Regions from separate parts of the Streptomyces araujoniae genome, predicted to be linked through region 1. Evidence: riboswitches for the same ligand, from Rfam matches in the RefSeq annotation. Region 1 holds a riboswitch; the other holds the start of a gene.
What was found. A riboswitch is a leader RNA that binds a small molecule or an ion and turns the genes downstream of it on or off. The one in region 1 is predicted to bind S-adenosylmethionine.

Region 1 (5,121 bases):
AAGTGGCCGATCCGCAGGTCCGGGCGCAGCTCGCGGAGCATCCCGGGGACGAGGGCCAGGTGGTAGTCCTGGACCAGCACCGCCGCCCCTTCCCCCGCCTCCTCCGCGAGGGCCTGGGCGAAGGCCCGGTTGTACGTCTCGTAGGAGGCCCACTGGCGCCGGAACTCCGCGTCGAAGACCGGCTCCACGGGGGTCTGGTACAGCAGGTGGTGGACGAACCACAGCACCGAGTTGGCGATGCCGTTGTACGCGTCGGCGTGCACCTCGGCGTCGATGTCCAGCATCCGTACGCCGGGCTCACCGACCCCGCGCCGCACCGCCTCGCGGTCGCCCTCCCCGAGGGCCGCGCAGACCCACAGCTTGTCGTCGACGGCGCTCAGCCCGGAGACGAGCCCCCCGCCGCCGCGCTTGGCGTCGAGCGCTCCGTCCTCGCCGAGCGTGTACGTGATGGGGCCGCGGTTGGACGCGACGAGGACCTGGGCGGTGGCTTCGGCATGCTCGGTGACCATGTAGCGGAACCTAGCCCGTAAGGGAAGCCGCCAAACGCGCGTCCGGCGGACCGGTCACCGGCACCGCGCCACCCACCGCGCCCGCGCACACCTCACGCCGGCCGCCTCGCCCGCGCACGGCTCGGGGCTGCCGAAGCTCCGCGCCCGCCTCGGAGCTGCCGGAGCCCCGCGCCCGCCTCACGCCGCCCACCGCTCCGCGTACTCCGCGATCTCCCGCATGGGCGGCCGCTCCTCCGTGTCCACCGCATGGGTGCGCGGCACGAACCCCTCCGCCCCCCGCTCGAACTGGGTCAGCGCGGGCCGCACCAGATGGCCCCGGGAGAGCCGCAGCTGGGCCGTGCGGTAGATCGCCGCCGCCATCCGGCCCAGCGCCTGCCCGTCCTGGTGGCGGTGGCGCCGCACCCCCACGTCGACCTGGCCCAGCGCGTCGAGGCCCACGGTGTGCAGCGCGTCGACCAGGAGCCCCAGCTCCACTCCGTAACCGACCGGGAACGGCAGCCGCTCCAGCAGCGAGCGCCGTACCGCGTACTCACCGCCCAGCGGCTGCACGAACCCGGCCAGCTGCGGCCAGTGCAGGTTGAGCAGCGGGCGGGCCACCAGCTCGGTGACGCGACCGCCCTGACCTGCGGTGTCGCCGAACGGGCGGTCGTACATCGCCTTGACGAAGTGCACCGTGGGATCGGTGAGCAGCGGGCCGACCGTCCCCGAGACGAAGTCCGCCGAGAAGTCCTTGAGGTCCGCGTCGACGAAACAGACGATCTCCCCGCTGGTCACCAGGAGCGACCGCCAGAGCACCTCGCCCTTGCCCGGCAGGGCCGGTATCCGGGGCAGCACCGCGTCCCGGTGGACCACCCGCGCGCCCGCCTCCCGGGCGACGGCGGCGGTCGCGTCGGTCGAACCGGAGTCGATCACCACCAGTTCGTCCACCAGCCGGACCTTCTCCATCAGCTCCCGCCGGATCGTCGCCACGATCGCCCCGACCGTGGCCTCCTCGTTCAGCGCGGGCAGCACCACACTCACCGAGGTGCGGTGCGGTTCGGCGGTCCGGGCGTCGAGGAGCCGGTCCAGCGGGCGGTCGGCGGACGACCAGGACCGCCTGGTCAGCCAGCGTTCCACCTCTTCGAGCACGGTCTGAACTCCCTGTGTGTGATCCATCTCGCCGTTCGGACGACTATCTCAACCGTCCCGTCCTTCGGTTACAGTCTTGAACAACGCGGACGACCGTCGCATGTCGGGGTCCGTCGTCACACAAACGCCCGGATCGAAGATCCGGTGCCACAGAGCTCATCCAGAGGGACTGAGGGAACGGCCCGTTGAAGTCCCGGCAACCCTCCTGCCGACCGCGAGGTCACGGTGGGGAAGGTGCCAATTCCGTCTTGCGGCGAAATGCGCTGCGAGGAAGATGAGGAGAAAGGGCCTCCGCCATCATGGCTGTTCAGACCATCGCAGGTAATGCCACCACCGCTTCCGTGGACCTCGGTCCCGCCGTGGCGCTTTCCTGCCGCGAGTGCGGCGAGCGTTTCGACCTCGGCCCCCTTTTCGCCTGTGCGTCCTGTTTCGGGCCACTGGAAGTGGCGTACGACCTGCCGGCCGGTGACCCGGAGGCCCTGCGCAAGCGCATCGAGGCCGGTCCCGACAACATCTGGCGCTACGCCCCGCTGCTGCCGGTCCCCGCCGACGTGGCCGGCAAGCCCAACCTGAACCCCGGCTTCACCAAGCTGGTCAAGGCCGACAACCTCGCCCGCGAGCTGGGCGTCACCGGCGGTCTGTACGTCAAGGACGACTCCGGCAACCCGACGCACTCCTTCAAGGACCGCGTCGTCGCGATCGCCGTCGAGGCCGCCCGCGCCTTCGGTTTCACCACCCTCTCCTGCTCCTCCACGGGCAACCTGGCCGGTGCCGTCGGCGCCGCCGCCGCCCGCGCCGGACTGCGCTCCTGCGTCTTCATCCCGCACGACCTGGAGCAGGGCAAGGTCGTCATGGCCGCGGTGTACGGCGGTGAGCTGGTCGGCATCGAGGGCAACTACGACGACGTGAACCGCTTCTGCTCCGAGCTGATCGGGGACCCGCTCGGCGAGGGCTGGGGCTTCGTCAACGTCAACCTGCGGCCCTACTACGGCGAGGGGTCCAAGACCCTGGCGTACGAGATCTGCGAGCAGCTCGGCTGGCGGCTGCCCGACCAGATCGTCATCCCGATCGCGTCCGGCTCCCAGCTGACGAAGATCGACAAGGGGTTCCAGGAGCTGATCAGGCTCGGCCTGGTCGAGGACCGGCCGTACAAGATCTTCGGCGCCCAGGCCGAGGGCTGCTCCCCGGTCTCCGCCGCCTTCAAGGCCGGGCACGACGTGGTCCGCCCCCAGAAGCCGAACACCATCGCCAAGTCCCTGGCCATCGGCAACCCGGCGGACGGCCCGTACGTCCTGGACATCGCCCGCCGCACGGGCGGCGCGGTGGAGGACGTGAACGACGAGCAGGTCGTCGACGCGATCAAGCTGCTGGCGCGCACCGAGGGCATCTTCGGCGAGACGGCGGGCGGTGTCACGGTCGGCGTGACGAAGAAGCTGATCGAGGCCGGGGTGATCGACCCGGCGCTCACCACCGTCGTCCTGAACACCGGTGACGGGCTCAAGACGCTCGACGCGGTCTCCGCGACCTCGCAGGCGACGGCCACCATCAAGCCGAGCCTGGACGCGTTCCGCGCCGCGGGCCTCGCCTCCGCCTGATCATCCCGATCGCCCCGATCGGCCCGACCGCAGCAGTCAGAAAGGCGTCCGTCATGAGCGTCAAGGTCCGCATCCCCACCATCCTCCGCACCTACACGGGCGGCCAGGCCGAGGTCCCGGCCGAGGGCGCCACGCTCGCCGAGGTCATCGAGTCCCTGGAGAAGGACCACCCCGGCATCGCCGCCCGCGTCCTGGACGACCAGGGCAAGCTGCGCCGCTTCGTGAACGTGTACGTCAACGACGACGACGTGCGCTTCGAGGGCGGCCTGGACGCGGCCACGCCCGACGGCGCCGGTATCTCGATCATCCCTGCCGTGGCCGGCGGCTGCTGAACCCGAACGAACACCATTGCCCCCTCCGCCCCTCGGGGAGGAGGGGGCAATTCTGCATGGTTGAGCACGGTACAGTTGGGGAAGCCCCCTTCGCTGCACGCGCCGCCCGCATATGAGAATGCGCCCGGACCCGATAAGAAGCAGCCAAAGTGCGTGAACCCCTTGAGGCATAAGTCACCTTTGCCTGGCCCGACTTGCCCGTAAATCTCAGCAATCCCGCATATTCGGGCGTTCGGCCGTGCCCGGAATTCTCGTCCGATTGACCTGTTGCAGAGGGCAGTTGGGCGGATACATTCGGCCGCGGTCGACGCGCTGCGGCGCTGCCCACCCTCTCCTGTCGGAGGGTGAGTTCCGACCCGGGGCCGCGAAGTGCGGTCCCGTGCAAGGGCCAGTTATAGGGGAGTTAGGCATGGCTCAGGGCACCGTCAAGTGGTTCAACGCGGAGAAGGGGTACGGCTTCATCGCGGTCGACGGTGGTGCGGATGTTTTCGTCCACTACAGCGCGATCCAGATGGACGGGTACCGCACCCTCGAAGAGGGTCAGCGAGTTGAATTCGAGATCTCGCAGGGCCAGAAGGGGCCCCAGGCAGACATGGTCAAGCTCGCCGTCGGCTGAGCCCGACACGGCCGTCCGCCGTCACTACTCACGCACGTAGGGCCCGACCCCGGCATCCGGGGATCGGGCCCTACGCGCGTGCCGGGACCGATCCGCGGGCGCGCCCGGACCGGACCCTGGGGATGCCCGGACCGGACCCCGGGGACGCCCGGACCGGCCTGCGAGGACGCCCGGACCGGTCCCGGATCGGGCGGGGACCGACCCGGGACCGCATGGCGGGCTCTCGTCCAAGGCGCTTGCACTCTCGGGGGTCGAGTGCTAATCATTGGCATTAGCACTCTCCAGGTGAGAGTGACAGAACTTGGACCGGGCCGGTGAGGCCCGCAGGCGTGTTGGGGCAAGGAACCACCACGCACGCAGGCCGTCCGTCGCGGGCGCCTCTCGGTCCGGAGCAATCCACCCCTGTCCGGGAGGACCACTTCACATGGCCAAGATCATCGCGTTCGACGAGGAGGCACGGCGCGGTCTCGAGCGCGGGATGAACCAGCTCGCCGACGCCGTCAAGGTCACCCTCGGCCCCAAGGGCCGTAACGTCGTCCTCGAGAAGAAGTGGGGCGCGCCCACGATCACCAACGATGGTGTATCCATCGCCAAGGAGATCGAGCTCGAGGACCCGTACGAGAAGATCGGTGCGGAGCTGGTCAAGGAGGTCGCCAAGAAGACGGACGACGTCGCCGGCGACGGTACGACCACCGCCACCGTCCTCGCCCAGGCTCTCGTCCGCGAGGGTCTGCGCAACGTCGCCGCGGGCGCCAACCCGATGGCCCTCAAGCGCGGTATCGAGAAGGCCGTCGAGGCCGTCTCCGCCGCTCTGCTGGAGCAGGCCAAGGACGTGGAGACCAAGGAGCAGATCGCTTCGACCGCCTCCATCTCCGCCGCCGACACCGAGATCGGCGCGAAGATCGCCGAGGCGATGGACAAGGTCGGCAAGGAAGGCGTCA
Region 2 (5,121 bases), 2.7 Mb from region 1:
TTCCTGTTCGGCGGCGAGTTCCCCGGCCACGACTTCGTGGCCCGGTTCTACTCGATCCACATCCTGCTGCTGCCGGGCATCATGCTCGGCCTGCTGGTGGCCCACCTCATCCTGGTGGTCTTCCACAAGCACACGCAGTACCCGGGCCCCGGCAAGACGAACAAGAACGTCGTCGGCATGCCGCTGCTGCCGGTCTACATGGCGAAGGCCGGAGGCTTCTTCTTCCTCGTCTTCGGCATCATCGCGATCATCTCGGCCATCGCCACGATCAACCCGATCTGGGCGCTCGGACCGTACCGCCCGGACCAGGTGTCCACCGGCGCCCAGCCCGACTGGTACATGGGCTTCGCCGAGGGTCTGGTCCGTGTGATGCCGGGCTGGGAGATCAGCCACTGGGGCTACACGCTCAACCTGGGTGTGTTCATCCCGCTGGTCCTCTTCGGACTGGTGCTCACGCTGCCCGCGGTGTACCCGTTCCTGGAGTCCTGGATCACCGGGGACAAGCGCGAGCACCACATCCTGGACCGCCCGCGCAACGCCCCGACCCGTACGGCGCTCGGCGTCGCCTGGATCACGGCGTACTTCATCGGCCTCGTCGGCGGTGGTAACGACCTGTGGGCCACGCACTTCCACCTGTCGATCAACGCCATCTCCTGGTTCGTCCGGATCTTCTTCTTCGTCGGACCGGTCATCGCGTTCATCGTCACCAAGCGGATCTGCCTCGGTCTCCAGCGCCGCGACAAGGAGAAGGTGCTGCACGGTCGCGAGACCGGCATCATCAAGCGCCTGCCGCACGGTGAGTTCGTGGAGATCCACGAGCCGCTCTCCCAGGACAAGCTGCACACGCTCACGCAGCACCACCAGTACACCCCGCTCGAACTCGGTCCCGAGGTCGACGAGAACGGGGTCAAGCGCAAGATCCCCGTACTAGAGAAGGTCCGGGCCCGGCTCAGCAAGGGCTACTACGGCGAGAACAGCCAGATCGCCAAGCCCACCGTCGAGGAGTACAAGGAGATCACCGAGGGCCACGGCCACCACTGATCGCCTGAACTGATCGCCACCGCGGGAGCCCCGTCCATTCGATGGACGGGGCTCTTCGCGGTCCCGGTGGCTGGATAGGGTGGAGCCGTATCTTTCCCGGCTGTGGACCCCCTGGAGCGGACCATGAACGTTGTGACCCCGAGCGGCGGCGACAGCGTGGCGGACCGTTCCTGGCCCGGCCTGCTGAACCCCCTGCTGCGCGGCGAGGACCTCTCCTCCGAGGAGACCGCCTGGGCGATGGACCGCATCATGAGCGGCGAGGCCACCGACGCGCAGATCGCCGGCTTCGCGGTCGCGCTGCGGGCCAAGGGCGAGACCGTCGAGGAGGTCACCGGGCTGGTGCGCGCGATGTACGCGCACGCCAACACCATCGAGGTGCCCGGCCGCACCGTCGACATCGTCGGCACCGGCGGCGACCTCGCCAAGACCGTCAACATCTCGACCATGGCCGCGATCGTCATCGCCGGGACCGGCGCCAAGGTCGTCAAGCACGGCAACCGGGCCGCCTCCTCCGCGAGCGGCTCCTCCGACGTCCTGGAGAAGCTCGGCGTCAACCTGGAGCTGACCCCGCAGCGGGTGGTGGAGGTCGCGGAGGCGGCGGGCATCACCTTCTGCTTCGCGGTCAAGTTCCACCCCGCCCTGCGGTACGCCGCCAAGGCCCGCAGGGAGCTGGGGGCGCAGACCACGTTCAACATCCTCGGCCCCCTCACCAACCCGGCCCAGGTGCGCGCCCAGGCGATCGGGGTGGCCGACGCCCGGATGGCGCCCATCGTCGCGGGCGTGCTCGCGGAGCGCGGCAACTCGGCGCTCGTCTTCCGCGGTGACGACGGGCTCGACGAGCTGACCACCACCGCCACCTCCCGGATCTGGGTGGTCCGCGACGGGCAGGTCCGCGAGGAGCCCTTCGACCCGCGCGACGTCGGGCTGACCATCGTCCCCGTCGAGGCGCTGCGCGGCGCCGACGCCTCGTACAACGCCGATGTGGCCCGCCGGCTGCTGGACGGCGAGGGCGGCGCGGTACGGGAGGCGGTGCTGCTCAACGCGGCGGCGGCGCTCGTCGCGCTGGACCCGGGGACCGGCCCGCTGACCGAGCGGATCGCGGCGCAGATCCAGGTGGCCGCCGAGGCCGTCGACTCCGGGGCCGCCAAGCGTGCCCTGGAGCGGTGGGTGGCGGCCAGCAACGCCTGAGGCGCCGGATGTGACGCAGGGCGCGGTCCGGATGCCGGACCGCGCCCTTGCGCGTCCCCGTGCGTATGGCAAGATACTGCGCAGGTCATGAGTGACAGCGACTACGGCCCCGGCCCGCTGTCCGGCAACCCTCCGTCCGTGGCGGGGTGCCCCGGGTGAAGACCAGGCCGTAGGCAGCGAGGTCTGCGGCAAGCGCGGGCCCCTCGGCGTCCACTGGACGTCAGCCCCCGGGGTCCTGGTCCCTAGGGAGCCTCTTGTGAGCAAGCGAATGCGTTAGGGCTCGTCCCGGGGCTTCTCCACGCCCTGAGCTGACCGCCCTTCTTCAGCGCACCCTCTTTTCCTTCCATCTCCGCGCCGCCGCGTATCCGCCGGCGCGTCGATTTCGCCTGCCTGTTACGGGAGTTCGCCATGCCTGTCTCCACCGCTGCCCTCGACCCGTCGGTTTGTGCCCCGCTGCCCGTTCTGGGGCAGGATGTCACCGTTCCGCTCGTTACCGGCGGTGAAGTCACCTACGCCGCACTCGACTACGCCGCCAGCGCCCCGGCCCTCCAGCGGGTCTGGGACGACGTGGCCGCGTACGCCCCGTACTACGGCAGCGTCCACCGCGGTGCCGGCTACCTCTCGCAGCTCTCCACCGACCTCTTCGAGAACAGCCGCCGCACGGTCGCGGAGTTCCTCGGCTGCCGCGCCGACGACCAGGTCGTCTTCACCCGCTCCACCACCGACTCCCTCAACCTGCTGGCCGCCGCGATCCCGGCCGGCTGCCAGGTGTTCGTGTACGAGACCGAGCACCACGCCTCCCTGCTGCCCTGGCGCGACGCCCGGGTCACCTACCTCAACGCGCCCCGCACCCCCGGCCAGGCGGTCGAGGCCCTGGAGCGGGCGCTCGCGGACCGCGACCCCTACGGCCCGGCCCTCGTGTGCGTGACCGGTGCCTCCAACGTGACTGGTGAGCTGTGGCCGGTGAAGGAGCTGGCCGCCGCCGCGCACGCGCACGGCGCCCGGATCGTCCTGGACGCCGCCCAGCTCGCCCCGCACCACCCGGTGGACATCGCCGAACTGGACGTCGACTGGGTCGCGTTCTCCGGCCACAAGCTGTACGCGCCCTTCGGCTCGGGTGTCCTCGCGGGCCGCGCCGACTGGCTCCAGGCGGCCGAACCGTACCTCGCCGGCGGCGGCGCCTCCCGCAAGGTCGCCCGGCGCGCGGACGGGGGCGTGGACGTCGACTGGCACACCACGGCCGCCCGCCACGAGGCCGGTTCGCCCAACGTGATCGGCGTCTACTCCATCGCCTCCGCGTGCAAGGCCCTCACCGAGGCGGGGTTCGACACCCTGGTGGCCCGGGAGCAGGAACTGGTGCGCAGGGTCCGTGAGGGGCTGGCCGAGGTGCCCGAGGTCCAGGTGCTCTCGCTCTTCGGGGACGACGCGCCCCGGGTCGGGGTCATCTCCTTCGTGGTGCGCGGCTGGAACAGCTCGCACTTCGCCGCCGCCCTCTCCGCCGAGTACGGCATCGGCGTCCGCGACGGCCTCTTCTGCGCCCACCCGCTGGTCCGCACCCTCCTCGGCAGCGACCCGCAGGACCCGGGCGAGTGCGGCGCCCCCGAGGCCGAGCCGGGCGAGCGGTCCCTCAACGCCATCCGGGTCAGCTTCGGCGCGGGTACGCCGGACGAGCACATCGAGCGGTTCCTGCGCGCGGTCTCCGAACTGGTCCGCGAGGGCGCCCAGTGGAAGTACCGCACCGAGGACGGCCGTTGCGTCCCGGACCGGGGCGAGGCCGCCCGTACGGTCTGACAACACCTCGGCCGGGGACGGGCGCGCTGCCCGTCCCCGGCCGACGTGCGTACGGTCCAGGGGGTGTCCGGCGGATCGGGGCCGGACACCCCCTAGGCGTCCAGGCCGATCGCGAACGCCGCCTCCAGGTCGTGCTGGGAGTACGTACGGAACGCCACATGGGTGTCGGTGCCCTCGACGCCGGGGATCTTGCTGATGCGGCCGGGGATGACATCGGCCAGGTCGTCGTGGCGGGCGACCCGGACCATGGCGATCAGGTCGTAGGTGCCGGTGACGGAGAAGACCTCGCTGACACTGTCCAGCGCGGCGATGGCCTCGGCGATCTCCGGAATCCGGTCCACGCTGGTCTTGATGAGCACGATCGCGGTGATCACGGCTGTCTGTCTCCCTCGGTCGCCGTGGCTGGAACCTTCACTCTAGCTCTCCGCCCATAGCCCACCCAGGCGCAGAGGAACCCGGCCGCGAACCCCGCCACATGCGCCAGATACGCCACCCCCGGCCCCGCGTCCGCCGCCTGGGCCGCCGCCCACTGGAGTCCGAACCAGAAGACCAGCACGATCCAGGCCGGGAAGCGCAGCGGCAGGAAGAAGAGGAACGGGAAGAGGCTCGTCACCCGCGCCTTCGGGAAGAGGTACAGGAAGGCACCGAGCACCGCCGAGATCGCGCCGGACGCGCCGACCAGCGTCTGGCCCGAGTCCGCGTGGACCGCCGCGTAGCAGACCAGTGCCAGATAGCCGCACCCCACGTAGAAGAGCGCGAAGCGGACCCGGCCCATGCGCTCCTCGGCCATCGCCCCGAACACGTAGAGGAAGAGCAGGTTGCCCAGCAGGTGCAGCCAGCTGCCGTGCACGAACAGCGCGGTGAACGGGGTGAGCAGGGCGCGCGGCGAGCCCTCCCACAGCTCGGCCGGGATCACCCCCCACCGCTCGAAGTACCCGGCCTGCGCGGCGAGCAGCGCGTCCTGGCTGCCGTAGGAGGCGCCGCCGAACCCGGAGAGCGGGCTGATCAGGAAGACCGCGCCGCACAGGGCGATCAGCCCGTACGTCACCGGCGCCCCGCCCGCCGTCCGCTCCCGGGCCCCCGCGGCCGTGGTCCACCGGG

Region 2: it holds a riboswitch for S-adenosylmethionine, as region 1 does, so the genes downstream of both, ACQ9ZG_RS07495 (aminotransferase class V-fold PLP-dependent enzyme) here and thrC (threonine synthase) in region 1, are expected to answer to the same signal.

Annotation. Positions count from the first base shown of each region.
Region 1 covers NZ_CP194070.1:4,407,216-4,412,336, forward strand. Annotated here, with positions in the region: gene ACQ9ZG_RS18865 (alpha,alpha-trehalose-phosphate synthase (UDP-forming)) at 1-509, opposite strand, end outside; gene ACQ9ZG_RS18870 (glucosyl-3-phosphoglycerate synthase) at 687-1,637, opposite strand; SAM riboswitch class I at 1,791-1,918, shown strand; gene thrC (threonine synthase) at 1,937-3,232, shown strand; gene ACQ9ZG_RS18880 (MoaD/ThiS family protein) at 3,286-3,564, shown strand; gene ACQ9ZG_RS18885 (cold-shock protein) at 3,974-4,180, shown strand; gene groL (chaperonin GroEL) at 4,605-5,121, shown strand, end outside.
Region 2 covers NZ_CP194070.1:1,750,507-1,755,627, reverse strand. Annotated here, with positions in the region: gene qcrB (cytochrome bc1 complex cytochrome b subunit) at 1-1,041, shown strand, start outside; gene trpD (anthranilate phosphoribosyltransferase) at 1,165-2,229, shown strand; SAM riboswitch class IV at 2,313-2,430, shown strand; gene ACQ9ZG_RS07495 (aminotransferase class V-fold PLP-dependent enzyme) at 2,638-4,020, shown strand; gene ACQ9ZG_RS07490 (Lrp/AsnC family transcriptional regulator) at 4,113-4,394, opposite strand; gene ACQ9ZG_RS07485 (rhomboid family intramembrane serine protease) at 4,391-5,121, opposite strand, start outside.